Regions from separate parts of the Stenotrophomonas sp. 169 genome, predicted to be linked through region 1. Evidence: predicted binding sites of a transcription regulator. Region 1 holds the regulator's gene; each other region holds the start of a gene.

Evidence for each region. The regulator HrcA, encoded in region 1, represses chaperone genes, less so after heat shock. The targets are predictions, from matches to a motif close to TTNGCACTCNNNNNNNNNGAGTGCNAA.
Region 2: a site for HrcA is predicted at 3,183-3,209, ahead of ICJ04_RS15980 (co-chaperone GroES). Genes of this name have one in related genera too.
Region 3: a site for HrcA is predicted at 2,385-2,411, ahead of rpoH (RNA polymerase sigma factor RpoH). Genes of this name have one in related genera too.

Annotation. Positions count from the first base shown of each region.
Region 1 is NZ_CP061204.1:2,580,168-2,584,844, reverse strand. It holds gene recN (DNA repair protein RecN) at 1-853, opposite strand, end outside; gene hrcA (heat-inducible transcriptional repressor HrcA) at 969-2,033, shown strand; gene grpE (nucleotide exchange factor GrpE) at 2,097-2,606, shown strand; gene dnaK (molecular chaperone DnaK) at 2,935-4,677, shown strand, end outside.
Region 2 is NZ_CP061204.1:3,637,180-3,641,856, reverse strand. It holds gene ICJ04_RS15995 (protein-disulfide reductase DsbD) at 1-769, opposite strand, end outside; gene cutA (divalent-cation tolerance protein CutA) at 784-1,122, opposite strand; gene ICJ04_RS15985 (endonuclease) at 1,192-2,985, opposite strand; gene ICJ04_RS15980 (co-chaperone GroES) at 3,256-3,546, shown strand; gene groL (chaperonin GroEL) at 3,619-4,677, shown strand, end outside.
Region 3 is NZ_CP061204.1:3,708,602-3,713,278, forward strand. It holds gene purD (phosphoribosylamine--glycine ligase) at 19-1,305, shown strand; gene rpoH (RNA polymerase sigma factor RpoH) at 1,499-2,374, opposite strand; gene ICJ04_RS16295 (hypothetical protein) at 2,659-4,677, opposite strand, start outside.

The sequences.
Region 1 (4,677 bases):
GGTCCAGCAGGGTCAGTGCTTCCTGCAGCTGGATGCTGGCGCTGTCGATCAGTGCGTCCACGTCGCCCAGCCGGGCATCGTGTTCGATCAGGCGGCCGAGGTCACCACGCACCTGCGCCAGCAGGCCCAGCGCGGAAGCGTCCTCGTCACCGTTGATCCGCGTGGTGGCCGTGTCGCAGGCACTGAGCAGGGCGCTGGCGTGCGCCTGGCGGCGGTGGCTGGCACCGAGCGCGGTGATGGAATCGGGCTCCAGGTCCTCGCGTTCCATTTCCCGCAGCTGATGCTCCAGGAAGCCGATGCGGTCGCTGACATCGCCCTGCTGGGACAACGCGGCGGCCTCGTCCACCAGGGTCTGCCACGCGGCGGCGGCCACGCGCACGGCGCGGCGCTCTTCGGCGTTGCCGGCATAGGCATCCAGCAGCGCAAGCTGCGAGGGCCGGGTCAGCAGGGCCTGTTGCTCGTGCTGCCCGTGGATTTCCACCAGCAACGAGGCCAGGTCGGTCAGCTGGGACAGGGTGACCGGGCGGCCATTGATCCACGCACGCGAACCGCCATCGGCGCGGATCACCCGGCGCAGTTGGCAGTGTTCGTCGTCGTCCAGCTCGTTGTCGGCCAGCCAGCGCCGTGCGGCGGCCAGCTGTTCCAGCGCGAATTCGGCGGAAAGCTCCGCTCGCGCGGCACCGTGGCGCACCACGCCGCTGTCGGCGCGAAGGCCTGCCAGGAAGCCGAGGGCGTCCACCATCAGCGACTTGCCCGCGCCGGTTTCGCCCGATACCACCGTCATGCCGGGCCCGAACTCGAGTTCGGTGGCGCGTACGACGGCAAAATCCTTGATCGATAGATGTCTAAGCATGGTCCGTTGAGTCTCTCAAGCCGCGCAACGCTAGCACGGGCGACGGGGTGGTCCAATGACTTGCCAAGAGGGCATGTCGGCATTATCTAGTGTGTGAGTCTCACAGGCTGATCCGATGCCGTCGTCTTTCGACAACCTTGCTCCACGTTCACGCCATCTGCTGCGCACCCTGATCGCCCGCCACATCCAGGATGGCGAACCGGTCGGGTCGGCAACGCTTGCGCGCACGTCCGGGCTGGACGTCAGTGCGGCAACCATCCGCAACATCCTGGGCGACCTGGAAGAGCTGGGGCTGCTGAGTTCGCCGCACACGTCGGCCGGTCGCGTGCCCACGGCGCATGGCTATCGGGTATTCGTCGACAGCCTGGTGCAGATGCATCCGCCGGGCGAACAGGACCTCAGCCGGCTGCGCAGCGAGCTGCCCAGCGGCGCCGGTACGCAGGCCCTGCTGGGCAGCGCATCGGAGCTGCTGTCGGCGATGAGTCACTTCGTCGGGGTGGTCAGCGCGCCCCGGCGAGGGCAGTTTGCCTTCCGCCAGATCGATTTCGTGGCGCTGGACGCACACCGGGTGCTGGCGATCGTGGTGTTCGCCGACAACGAGGTGCAGAACCGGGTGATCGAGGCGCGCCGGCCCTGGGAGCCGGGCGAGCTGGAGCAGGTGGCCAATTACCTCAATGCCCACTTTGCCGGGGTGCCGCTGGCGCAGATCCGCCGCCGCCTGCTGCACGAACTGCGCGACACCCGCAGCGAGATGGAGCAGTTGTTGGCGCACAGCATCGAGCTGGCCGAACAGGCGCTGGAGCCGCCGGCCGACGACATGCTGGTGGCCGGCCAGACCCGTCTGATGGGCGTGCAGGACCTGACTGACCTGGAGCGCCTGCGCGAACTGTTCGAGCTGTTCTCCAGCAAGCGCGAGATCCTGCAGCTGCTTGAGCGCACCATCCAGGCGCCGGGCGTGCGCATCTTCATCGGCGAAGAAACCGGGGTGGTGCCGCTGAAAGGCATGTCGCTGGTGACCGCACCGTACACCGCCGACGGGCAGGTGCTGGGGGTGCTGGGGGTGATCGGGCCCAAACGGATGGCCTACGACCGCATGATTCCGCTGGTGCAGGCCACGGCTGAGGTGCTGGGGGCGGCCTTTTCTCCCGGATCGGTCAACTCCGTGCCACGCAGCGCTTGAAACGCAGTTTCCCGCCCACACTAGGTGGGATGGAGGCGGGGAGTGACCGCCAGGGAAACGCACATGAACCAAGATCAGCACGATATCGAATCCAACCCGGCCGCCGACGAGGCCGCTGCCGCCCACCACGACCAGCTGGAGCAGCTGCGCGGGGAGCTGGAGCAGGTCAAGGCCGATGCGCTGCGTGAGCGCGCCGACCTGGACAACCAGCGCAAGCGCGTGGCCCGTGACGTGGAACAGGCCCGCCGCTTTGCCAACGAAAAGCTGCTCGGCGAGCTGCTGCCCGTGTTCGACAGCCTGGATGCCGGCCTGAAGGCGGCGGGCGAAGAGGCCAGCCCGCTGCGCGATGGTCTGGAAATGACCTACAAGCAGCTGCTGAAGGTCGCCGCGGACAACGGCCTGGTGCTGTTGGACCCGACCGGCCAGCCGTTCAACCCGGAACACCATCAGGCGATCAGCCAGGTAGACGCCAACGGCGCCGCACCGGGCAGCGTGGTGCAGGTGTTCCAGAAGGGCTACCAGCTCAACGACCGCCTGCTGCGCCCCGCGCTGGTGGTGGTCGCGCGGGACTGATCGCAGCGGCAGGCGACGGTAGAGCCGACTTCAGTCGGCTGCGGTAGGACCAGCCGACTGAAGTCGGCTCTACCCGGCAAGGTCCAGCAGCCGGCAGGGTCCAGCAGCCGGCAAGGTCCAGCAGCCGGCAAGGTCCAGCCGGCAAGGTCCAGCACCCGGCAAGGTCCACCAGCCGCACCGCGCGATTTTCCCGCCAGACGCTGAACGCGTTTGGCCTTGCAGAAACACAGCGTTCGGGGGATGGCTTGAATGTTCCACGAGCCTCCCCCACATCCCATTCATACACCGGCCACGGCCGGATTCACCGAATTATCTTCAGGAGTTCCCCATGGGCAAGATCATTGGTATCGACCTCGGCACCACCAACTCGTGCGTGGCGATCATGGACGGCGGCAAGGCCCGCGTCATTGAAAACTCGGAAGGCGATCGCACCACCCCGTCGATCGTCGCCTACACCAAGGACGGCGAAGTCCTGGTAGGTGCCTCGGCCAAGCGCCAGGCGGTCACCAATCCGAAGAACACCTTCTACGCGGTGAAGCGCCTGATCGGCCGCAAGTTCACCGACGCCGAAGTGCAGAAAGACATCTCCCATGTGCCGTACTCCATCCTGGGGCACGACAATGGCGATGCTTGGGTGGCTACCAGCGATGCGCGCAAGATGGCGCCGCAGGAAATCTCCGCCAAGGTGCTGGAGAAGATGAAGAAGACCGCCGAAGATTATCTCGGCGAGAAAGTGACCGAGGCGGTCATCACCGTGCCGGCCTACTTCAACGACAGCCAGCGCCAGGCCACCAAGGACGCCGGCCGCATCGCGGGCCTGGACGTCAAGCGCATCATCAACGAGCCGACCGCGGCTGCGCTGGCCTATGGCCTGGACAAGGGTGACAGCAAGGATCGCAAGATCGTGGTGTACGACCTGGGCGGCGGCACCTTCGACGTGTCGGTGATCGAAATCGCCAACGTTGACGGTGAGAAGCAGTTCGAAGTGCTGGCCACCAACGGCGACACCTTCCTGGGTGGCGAAGATTTCGACAACCGCGTCATCGAATACCTGGTGGAAGAGTTCAACAAGGACCAGGGCATCGACCTGCGCAAGGATCCGCTGGCCCTGCAGCGCCTGAAGGACGCTGCCGAGCGCGCGAAGATCGAGCTGTCCAGCGCCCAGCAGACCGAAGTGAACCTGCCGTACGTGACCGCCGATGCTTCCGGTCCGAAGCACCTGAACATCAAGCTGACCCGCGCCAAGCTGGAGTCGCTGGTGGACGAGCTGATCAAGAAGTCGATCGAGCCGTGCCGCGTTGCGTTGAATGATGCCGGCCTGCGTGCCAGCGACATCAACGAAGTGATCCTGGTCGGTGGCCAGACCCGCATGCCGAAGGTGCAGCAGGCGGTGACCGAGTTCTTCGGCAAGGAACCGCGCAAGGACGTCAACCCGGACGAAGCGGTGGCACTGGGTGCGGCGATCCAGGGCGGCGTGCTGGGCGGCGACGTCAAGGACGTGCTGCTGCTGGACGTGACCCCGCTGTCGCTGGGTATCGAAACCATGGGCGGTGTGTTCACCAAGATCATCGAAAAGAACACGACCATTCCGACCAAGGCCTCGCAGGTGTTCTCCACCGCCGAGGACAACCAGTCGGCCGTGACCGTGCACGTGCTGCAGGGTGAGCGCGAGCAGGCCCGGTTCAACAAGTCGCTGGCCAAGTTCGACCTGTCCGGCATCGAGCCGGCACCGCGCGGCCTGCCGCAGGTGGAGGTGTCCTTCGACATCGACGCCAACGGTATCCTGCACGTGTCGGCCAAGGACAAGAAGACCAACAAGGAACAGAAGGTCGAGATCAAGGCCGGTTCGGGTCTGTCCGAGGACGAGATCGCACGCATGGTCGCCGATGCGGAAGCCAACCGCGAAGAAGACAAGAAGTTCCAGGAACTGGTGCAGGCCCGCAACCAGGCCGATGCCCTGATCCACGGCACGCGTTCGGCGATCACCGAGCACGGCAGCAAGGTCGGTGGCGACGTGATCGGCAAGGTCGAGGCCGCACTGGCGGACCTGGAAACCGCAATGAAGGGTGAC
Region 2 (4,677 bases), 1.1 Mb from region 1:
CGACATCACCGAAGTGCTCGTCGCGGTGCGAGCGCGCCGCCGGCCAACGCAGCGGCTGCAGGCGCACGCCGTTGGCGCCTTCCAGCTTCAGCGAAGTGCGGTCGCGATACAGGTAATACCCCTTGGCCGGGGTGAAGCGCAGCAGCAGCGCATTCCCGTCGTCGACGATGGCGTCGAAGCCGAAGGCTTTCTCCGCCGGCAGCGGCAACGACTGCGTCGCGCTGGCCGTCCCGGGCAGCCGCAGGCCGCCACCGGTGCTGCCCAGCGGGCTGCCGAGCAGGGCCGCCGCGCCGCCGCTACGGACCGCTGAACCCGCTGTTCCCGTGTCAGCGCCAGCGCCGGGCAGGGCGACCTGGATCACCCGCTTCTGCGGCGGGTAGCAGACGCCCGCATCGGCGCAGCCCTGGTAGCGGACTTCCACGCTGACCGTGCCGGCGTCGGCTGCCGGCTGGCCGGGCAGGGTCGCCACCAGCTGCTGCCGGTAGGTTTCCACTTCGCCGAAGAAATCATCGTGGTGGCGATCACCGGCCGGCATCTTCAGGGTGCCTGCATTGAACGCGGGATCCGCCTTGACGCTGGTGCGATGGCGGTACAGGTAATAGCCCGGTGCGATCTTCCACTGCAGCTCGATCTGGCCGCGCTGCGGGGCCGTGGCGCTGAGCGCGAACGCTTCATCCACCGGCAGCAGGTCTTTCTCGCTCAGTGCCCACGCGGGCAGGGACAGGGCCAGCAGCGCACACAGGGCAGCGCCGCGACGGACAAGCGTCATCAATCCAAAGGTGTTCAAGTGTGTTCCTCCCGGGTCTGCGCCCGGATCCAATCCAGATAGGCCGGCAAGCCGGCGCGTGCTTCGACCGCGATGCACTCGGGGAGTTCATACGGATGCAGTTCGACCAGCCGCGCCATCGCGGCATCGAGTCGGCTGGCCGTGGTCTTCACCAGCAGCTGCAGCTCGGTGTCCGTGGTCACTTCGCCCTGCCAGCGGTACGTGGACCGCGCGCCCTCCTGGCGGGTAACGCACGCCGCCAGCCGCTCACCTACCAATGCGTGCGCGATGCGCTCGGCAGTGGCCAGGTCAGGGCAGGTGGTGAACAACAGCAGCACGGGATCGGCGGTCGACATCGCCGCCGAGTATAGGGCCCCGGTCCGCGCAGGAGGCCGGACCGGGGCATCAGGCAGATCAGCAGCGCATCAGTTGGCCAGCTGGCAGCTGGCCGGCTTCGCTGAAGTGAACAGGGCCGGGGTGGCCCACTCGGGGTGGTCGATGAAGGGGTTGCGGTTGCCCTGGAAGCTGTAGATCACCTCGTTGCGGGCCCGCTCGGCGTCGGTCGGTGGGTCGGCCAGATGCCAGTCGATCAGGGTGGACAGCAGGCCCATGTAAGCCGGCGAGCTGCTGGTCTTGACGATTTTGCTGCGGTCGTCGGTCAGCTCCAGGTCGGGTTCGGACTGGCCAGTTGCGGCATCTTTGCCCCCCTCATAGCGGATGGCCATGTACATCACCGCGCGGGCCATGTCGCCCTTGCGCTTGCCCCACACCTCGAACGTGCCTTGGTTGCCATCCGGCGTGCGCACCCAGTTCGAATTGCCGGGATAGGCGCCGCTGCCGCCACCCTGGCCGTTGTTCGACTCGGTGGCGCGCTCGCCGCAGTTGCTGTCGCACTTGGCGAACGGCTTGTTGCCACGGTCGGCATTCCACTGCGCATCGGTCAGGTACAGCATGTGGGTATCGGTATACGGCGCGTACGGCAGGCCCTTGTCGCCGGAGGTGCTGGCAAAACCCAGCGAGTTCGGCCAGGTGTGCTCGCGGTTGTAGGTCAGGCCGCTGCCGGTGCCCGCGCGCGCGCTGCCCTTGACGTAGCTGCGGTTGCGGTAGGCATCCAGCACGTTGCCGGCGTTGTTGGGATCTTCGTCGGCGATTTCCAGGATGGTCCAGGTACTGGTGCCCGACCCGCTGTACGGATACGCGGTGTGGCCCTTGATGGTGGCGTGCAACGAGCAGCGCAGCTGGCTGGGGCTGGAGGTGTTGACCTTGGAGTAGTACGCACCGGGGTTGCCCGGATTGCCCGGATCGGGGGTGCCGGTAGTGCTGGCCACGGTGAAGGCGATGCGTGAATCGGCCGCCGGTCGCGCGCCCTGGCTGTCGCTGATGCGGCTGGCCCGGATGTCGAAGCGGCACGCTTCACCGGCCACCAGGGCGGTGTTGGTGGAAATCTTCAGGGTGCGGCCACTGGACGGATGGTTCAGCGGCACGCTGCCGGACTGGCCACAGCTCAGCGCGAACGCGCCGCTGGCCAGGGTCACGTTCTCGCTGAACACCACTTCCAGATCGCCGGCGGCGGGGAAGGTGCTGCTGCCCTGAGCGGGCAGGGTCGTGGACACCGACGGCGGCGTGTTCGGGCCCGGGGTGCCGGGGCTGCCGCTGAAGGTCTGGCCGGTGTTGCAGGCGCCGAACGTCTGCGCGGCCGATTCGGCCCAGGTGAAATGCGTGTACTGGCTGCCGCTGCCGGTCAGCTGCAGCGAGGTGCCCGGCGCGGTGCTGTTGCTTTCCGCAACCGGGATGTTCTGGCTGGTCATGCCGGCGGCTGGGCCGCTGCCGGCGGTGATGGTGCCCTCGTAACTGAGGAACTGCACCACCTTGCCACTGGCGTCGACCAGCGCGATGCCGTCGTTGGCCCCGTTCTGGATGCCGTTGGTCGGGTAGGTCACCACCGCGATGCGGGCGCTGCCGCAGGCCGCTGCCGTGCCCGCCGGAACCGCAGTGTTGGCGTACACGCTGGCTGCCGACGGCGTGCTGCCGTTGTACAGGTACAGGCGGTACCCGGACAGGTCCTCGCCGGCCGTGGCAACGACCTCGATCGCCTCGCCGACGTCCCCGGCCGGGGTGCTGTCGTCGTAGTGCAGTTCATTGATGAAGACCTCGGCCCGGACGGGCGAGGTGGCCAGTGCCAGCAGGCAGGCAGCGGCTAGTGGTGACAGCAATCGCATCGACTACTCCTTGTGAGCGGATCCCCTGACGGCAATCTAAGCCGATTCCATGACATTTCTGTCGTATTCGGCACGCTTCTTATGGGGGGCGTGATCGGCATCACCAAAAAAGAAATTGAAGGAGCCCCTTGAAAGGGCAAGGCCGGGCTCCATCTCTGCTGTGTCCCGATCAGTTCGGGCTTTTTTCACGAGCGGTTCTGGCAGTCACCTCGGGTGAGTGCTAAAATCGCCGGACTTTTTCAGCACAATCAATAACTTGAGAGGTCTCACATGAGCAACTTGAAGCCGCTTCACGACCGCGTTGTAGTCAAGCCGATCGAAGCCGAGGAAGTGTCCGCCGGCGGCATCCTGATCCCGGATTCGGCCAAGGAAAAGTCGACCAAGGGTGAAGTCGTTGCCGTGGGTCCGGGCAAGGCACTGGACAACGGCAGCGTGCGCGCGCCGTCGCTGAAGGTTGGCGACAAGGTGATCTACGGCCAGTACGCCGGCAGCAGCTACAAGGAAGCTGGCGTGGAGTACAAGGTCCTGCGCGAAGACGACGTGCTCGCCGTCATCGGCTGAGCTGCATCCGCGCATCAAGCCGCCGGGCGTCGCCCGGCGCTACAACCGCATTTCAATTAAAAGGTAATCGCAATGGCTGCCAAAGATATTCGTTTCGGTGAAGACGCCCGCGCCCGCATGGTCCGCGGCGTCAACGTGCTCGCCAATGCCGTGAAGGCAACCCTGGGTCCGAAGGGCCGCAACGTCGTGCTCGAAAAGAGCTTCGGCGCGCCGACCATCACCAAGGACGGCGTCTCCGTTGCCAAGGAAATCGAACTGGCTGACAAGTTCGAGAACATGGGCGCGCAGATGGTGAAGGAAGTTGCTTCGCGCACCAATGACGACGCTGGCGACGGCACCACCACCGCGACCGTGCTGGCGCAGGCCCTGATCCGCGAAGGCGCCAAGGCCGTCGCGGCCGGCATGAACCCGATGGACCTCAAGCGCGGCATCGACAAGGCGGTCATCGCCGCGGTTGCCGAGCTGAAGAAGATCTCCCAGCCGACCGCTGACGACAAGGCGATTGCCCAGGTCGGTACGATCTCGGCCAACTCGGACGAGTCGATCGGCAACATCATCGCCGAAGCGATGAAGAAGGTTGGCAAGGAAGGCGTCATCACCGTTGAAGAAGGCTCGGGCCTGGACAACGAGCTGGACGTCGTCGAAGGCATGCAGTTCGACCGCGGCTACCTGTCCCCGTACTTCGTCAACAACCAGCAGGGCCAGACGGCCGACCTGGATGACCCGTACATCCTGCTGCACGACAAGAAGATCTCCAACGTGCGTGACCTGCTGCCGGTGCTGGAAGGCGTCGCCAAGTCGGGCAAGCCGCTGCTGATCGTCGCTGAAGAAGTCGAAGGCGAAGCGCTGGCGACCCTGGTGGTCAACACCATCCGTGGCATCGTCAAGGTCGTGGCCGTCAAGGCACCGGGCTTCGGCGACCGTCGCAAGGCGATGCTGGAAGACATGGCCGTGCTGACCGGCGGTACCGTGATCTCCGAGGAAGTGGGCCTGTCGCTGGAGAAGGCCACCATCACCGATCTTGGCCGCGCCAAGAAGGTGCAGGTTTCCAAGGAAAACACCATCATCATCGACGGTGCCGGCGACGGTGCAGCGATCCAGTCGCGCGTCACCCAGATCAAGACGCAGATC
Region 3 (4,677 bases), 1.1 Mb from region 1:
ACCCGGAAACATCCCAACATGCATAAGATCCTTGTCATCGGCTCCGGCGGCCGCGAACACGCCCTGGCCTGGAAGCTCGCGCAGTCCGTGCAGGTCACCGAAGTGCTGGTTGCCCCCGGTAACGCCGGCACCGCGATCGAGGCGAAGTGTCGCAACGTGGACATCAAGGTCACCGACCTGGATGGCCTGTTGGCGCTGGCGCAGTCCGAGAGCGTGGCGGTCACCGTCGTTGGCCCGGAAGTCCCGTTGGTGGCCGGCGTGGTGGATCGCTTCCGCGATGCCGGGCTGCGTATCTTCGGGCCGACCGCCGCCGCCGCCCAGCTGGAAGGCAGCAAGGCCTACGCGAAGGATTTCCTCGCCCGCCACAACATCCCGACCGCGTTCTACGCCGTGCACACCGATGTGGACGCGGCGCTGGCGTACCTCCGCGAAAAGGGCGCACCGATCGTGGTCAAGGCCGACGGCCTGGCGGCCGGCAAGGGCGTCATCGTGGCGATGACGCTGGACGAAGCCGAATCCGCCGTGCGCGACATGCTGTCCGGCAATGCGTTCGGTGATGCGGGCGCGCGGGTGGTGATTGAAGAGTTCCTGGACGGCGAAGAGGCCAGCTTCATTTCCATGGTCGACGGCGTAACGGCGCTGCCGATGGCGACCTCGCAGGATCACAAGCGGGTGGGTGACGGGGATACCGGTCCGAATACCGGTGGCATGGGCGCCTACTCGCCCGCCCCAGTGGTGACCGATGAGGTGCATGCCCGGGTGATGCGCGAGGTGGTCAATCCGACCGTGCAGGGCATGATCGCCGATGGCATCCCGTTCACCGGCTTCCTCTACGCAGGGCTGATGATCGACGCGACGGGCGCGCCAAAGGTGATCGAGTTCAACGTGCGGTTTGGCGATCCCGAAACCCAGCCGGTCATGCTGCGCCTGCAGTCGGACCTGCTGGACCTGGTGCAGGCAGCCATCGACGGCACGCTGGACCAGGTGCAGGCGCAGTGGGATCCGCGTCCGTCGCTGGGCGTGGTGCTGGCTGCTGCGCCGTACCCGGAGGCCCCCATCACCGGCGATGTGATCTCGGGTCTGGATGCTGTGCCGGACACCGCCAAGGTGTTCCATGCAGGCACCGCACTGGATGCGCAAGGCAACGTGGTCAGCGCCGGTGGCCGCGTGCTGTGCGTGGCTGCGTTGGGCGACAGCGTGCGCGACGCGCAGGCCAATGCCTATGCGGGCGTGGCCAAGGTGACGTGGGCGAACGAGTTCCACCGCAATGACATCGGCTGGCGCGCGATTGCCCGCGAAAGCTGAGGCGGGTGCATGGTGGGCCTGCGCGACGTGTGGGGACCGGGTGCGGCGCTGATCTGCCGCTGCGCTCGCCGAGCATGGCTCGGCGCTACCGGTAAACGCGTCATCGTGCGGTAGACGTGTCGCACGGTGGGCGCGTTGCAATGAAAAACGCCGGGCAGTGCCCGGCGTTTCTGTATGCAGCGACTGTCTCCGCTTAGGCGGTGAACAGCGCTTTCATCTTCTTCAGCGCGTTCGCTTCGACCTGGCGGATCCGCTCTGCGGACACGCCGTACTCGTCGGCCAGTTCCTGCAGCGTGACCTTGCTGTCGGCATCCAGCCAGCGGCGGGCGATGATGTCGCGTGAGCGGGCATCCAGTTCGGCCATGCCTTCGCGCAGCAGCTGCAGCTGGTTGTCTTCGCTGTCCGCACGCTCGTAGGCCATCGAAGGATCTTCTTCGTTGGCACGCAGGTACGCGGCCGGCGACGGCGGTGCATGGTCGTCGTCCTCATCGCTGGGCGCATCGAAACCGATATCGCGTCCGGACAGACGGGACTCCATCTCCAGCACTTCGCGCTCGGACACGTTGAGGTCCTTGGCGACCGCCGTGACTTCGGCTGCGTTCATCCAGCCCAGGCGCTTCTTCGACTTGCGCAGGTTGAAGAACAGCTTGCGCTGCGCCTTGGTCGTGGCGACCTTCACGATGCGCCAGTTCTTCAGGATGAACTCGTGCATTTCGGCACGGATCCAATGCACGGCGAAGGACACCAGGCGCACGCCCATGTCCGGGTCGAAGCGCTTGACGGCCTTCATCAGGCCGATGTTGCCTTCCTGGATGAGGTCGCCCAAGGCGAGCCCGTAGCCGTTGTAACCGCGGGCCACGTGCACCACGAAGCGCAGGTGCGAATGCACCAGCTCGCGGGCCGCGTCCAGATCGGTCTGATCACGGAAACGACGCGCCAGGTCCTGCTCATCATCGACCGACAGCACCGGGATCTGGTGCACGGCACCGATGTAGGCGTCCAGCGAACCGAGCGCACTGGGAATCGGGAGATTATTTGCCACAAGGGCAGTAGAGGTGTTCTGGCTCATGGGTTCCATCTTAGCAGTCCGATACTTCGACTGCTAAAGGTTGAAAAAGTTCCAGTGTTCCGTTGGCAGAACAATGGCGCTGACTACCCGTCTACCCTACCGCGATTTGGTGACAGTGGCGATAGCCTTATCGATCACGGTAAACACCTTTTAAATCAGCGGGTTGAATGAAAAATACGGGCGAAAAGACGTGCAAACTGGCTGAACGAGCCGCCGTAGCGGCCCATTCAGCCACAAAGGGTTGTCGGGCATTCAGACGACGACGGTGGGCTGCGCCGGATGCCTCAGTAATACCCGGCCAGATTCAGGAAAAATCCTTTCTGGTCGTAGCGCAGCTCAGTCATGTCGTCGCTGAACTCGGTGAAGTTGTAGCCGCCGCCGATCTTGAAGTTCTCGCCCACGCGGCGGTCCACGCCCAGCAGCCAGCCCTTGCGGACGCCGCCGTCGCGCACTTTCAGCCAGCGATGCTCGGCCAGCCCCTCCCACTTCTCGAACAGGCGATAGCGCAGTTGCAGGGCAGCGAAGTCGGCGCGGCTGTCCAGCCAGGCCCCTTCACCACGGCCCGTGCGGTAGTCGCCCCAGCGCGAGGCCAGCTTGACGGCGACTTCCCAGCGCGCGCCCAGCTGGCGGATGCCCTCCAGGGAAACGATCTGCGAGCGCTGGTCGTACAGGTTGCCGCCTTCCTGCCCCAGCGACGCCACGTCATAGAGATAGGTGAACTTGCCAAAGGCAGCCCAGCGGGTGTCGTCATGCGGCCGCCAGGCAAAGCCCATGTTGGTTTCCACCAGCTTGGCGTCCGCTACCGGATTGATACGGTCCTGGGTGTCGGCATAGTTGGCGCGCAGCGCCAGCCGCCAGTCTTCGTTGAGCTTGTACAACAGGCGGTTGGTCGTGACCCATTGCTCGCGCTGCTCGGCACCGGAGTCATGCCGGTATTCCAGCTTGCTGTTCCACTGCGCCACCGCGTCGGTGCGGCCGCCACTGACACTGTAGGCGCGGCGGTCGATCCGCCCCAGGGTGGATTCCAGTTCACCGTCCATCAGGGTGAAGCCCAGGTTCCAGCCCTGTGCCGGATAGAAGTCCATGCCAAAGGTGTGGACCAGGCCGGCGTTGTCCTGGCGACGGTCCTTGAGGTACTGGCTTTCGTTGTACACATTGACCTGGTTGCTCAGGCGCCAGCGCTGGCCTAAGGTCCAGCCGGACTGCAGACCGGTATCGAACAGCGGATCAGTGCCGGTACGGTCGCTGCTGTAGCTGTAGCTGCCATACAGGCTGTGGTCCGGCGCCATGCGGTACTCGGCATCCACTTTCGCACCGTGGCCGCGGCTGCCGCCGCTGACTTCGGCCCCCACGCTGCTGCGGTCGCCAAACAGATACCGCGCCCCCAACGTCAGCAGGTCGTTCTTCTCGTAGGCGCCGCCATCATCGTCCACCGTGGCCTGGCCGGTGCCGTACAGCTCCCACGATGCACCGAACCGCTGCCGATAGCCGATGGCCGCCAGCAGTGCATCCACGGTCTGCAGGCTCTGCTCTTCGCGTACGCGACGCAGTTCGCCGGTCACCTGGCCGTCGTTGCCCAGCCGCCACTCGGCTGTCAGCTGGCTCTGCTCAAGCGCCAGCTCGCCCTGCTCCGTGCGCGTGTGGCGGCCGTACAGGCTGAAGTCGTCGGTGAGGTAGCCGAGGAACTCGGCACCGTATTCCTGCACCGCCAACCCGGTGTCCTGGCGAGCGACAGAGAAGCCCGCGTCCACATCGCGCCACCAGGCGCCCATGCTCCAATCCTGCGTGGTCCAGCCCAGCTCGCGCAGGTTGGCGCGCGCTTCTACCGCCGTGGCGCTGCCGGATCGCTGCACTTCGTAAGGATTGCGGCGGATGAAACTGAGGCCGCCGTTGTCCGAGTAGAACACCGGTGCCGCCGTGGCATCGGTCTCGGTGTGCTCCACCTTTACATAGGTGCCACGACCCGCCTGCAAGGTGAGATCCGCCCCTTTCAAGGTGTAGTTCTCACCGCTGCGGTTTTCCTCCACCCAAGTGCCACCCACTGCCACGTGGTCGCCGATCCATTGCCGTCCGCGCGCGCCCATCGTCACGTCATCGCTGCTGAACCCCAGCGGCACGTATTCGTAGTCCACCAGCAGCAGCTGGTCGTAGCCATCCAGCGGCATGTCGCGGGTGATGCTGCGAACGTTCTCGCGGGTCAACATCGCCAGCGGCCGGGTCAGGATCAATCGCCCCTGCAGGTCGTCTATTTCATAATCCACGCCTTCCTGCAGGGTGGCGCGGGTTTCAGTGCGGCCGGTGGT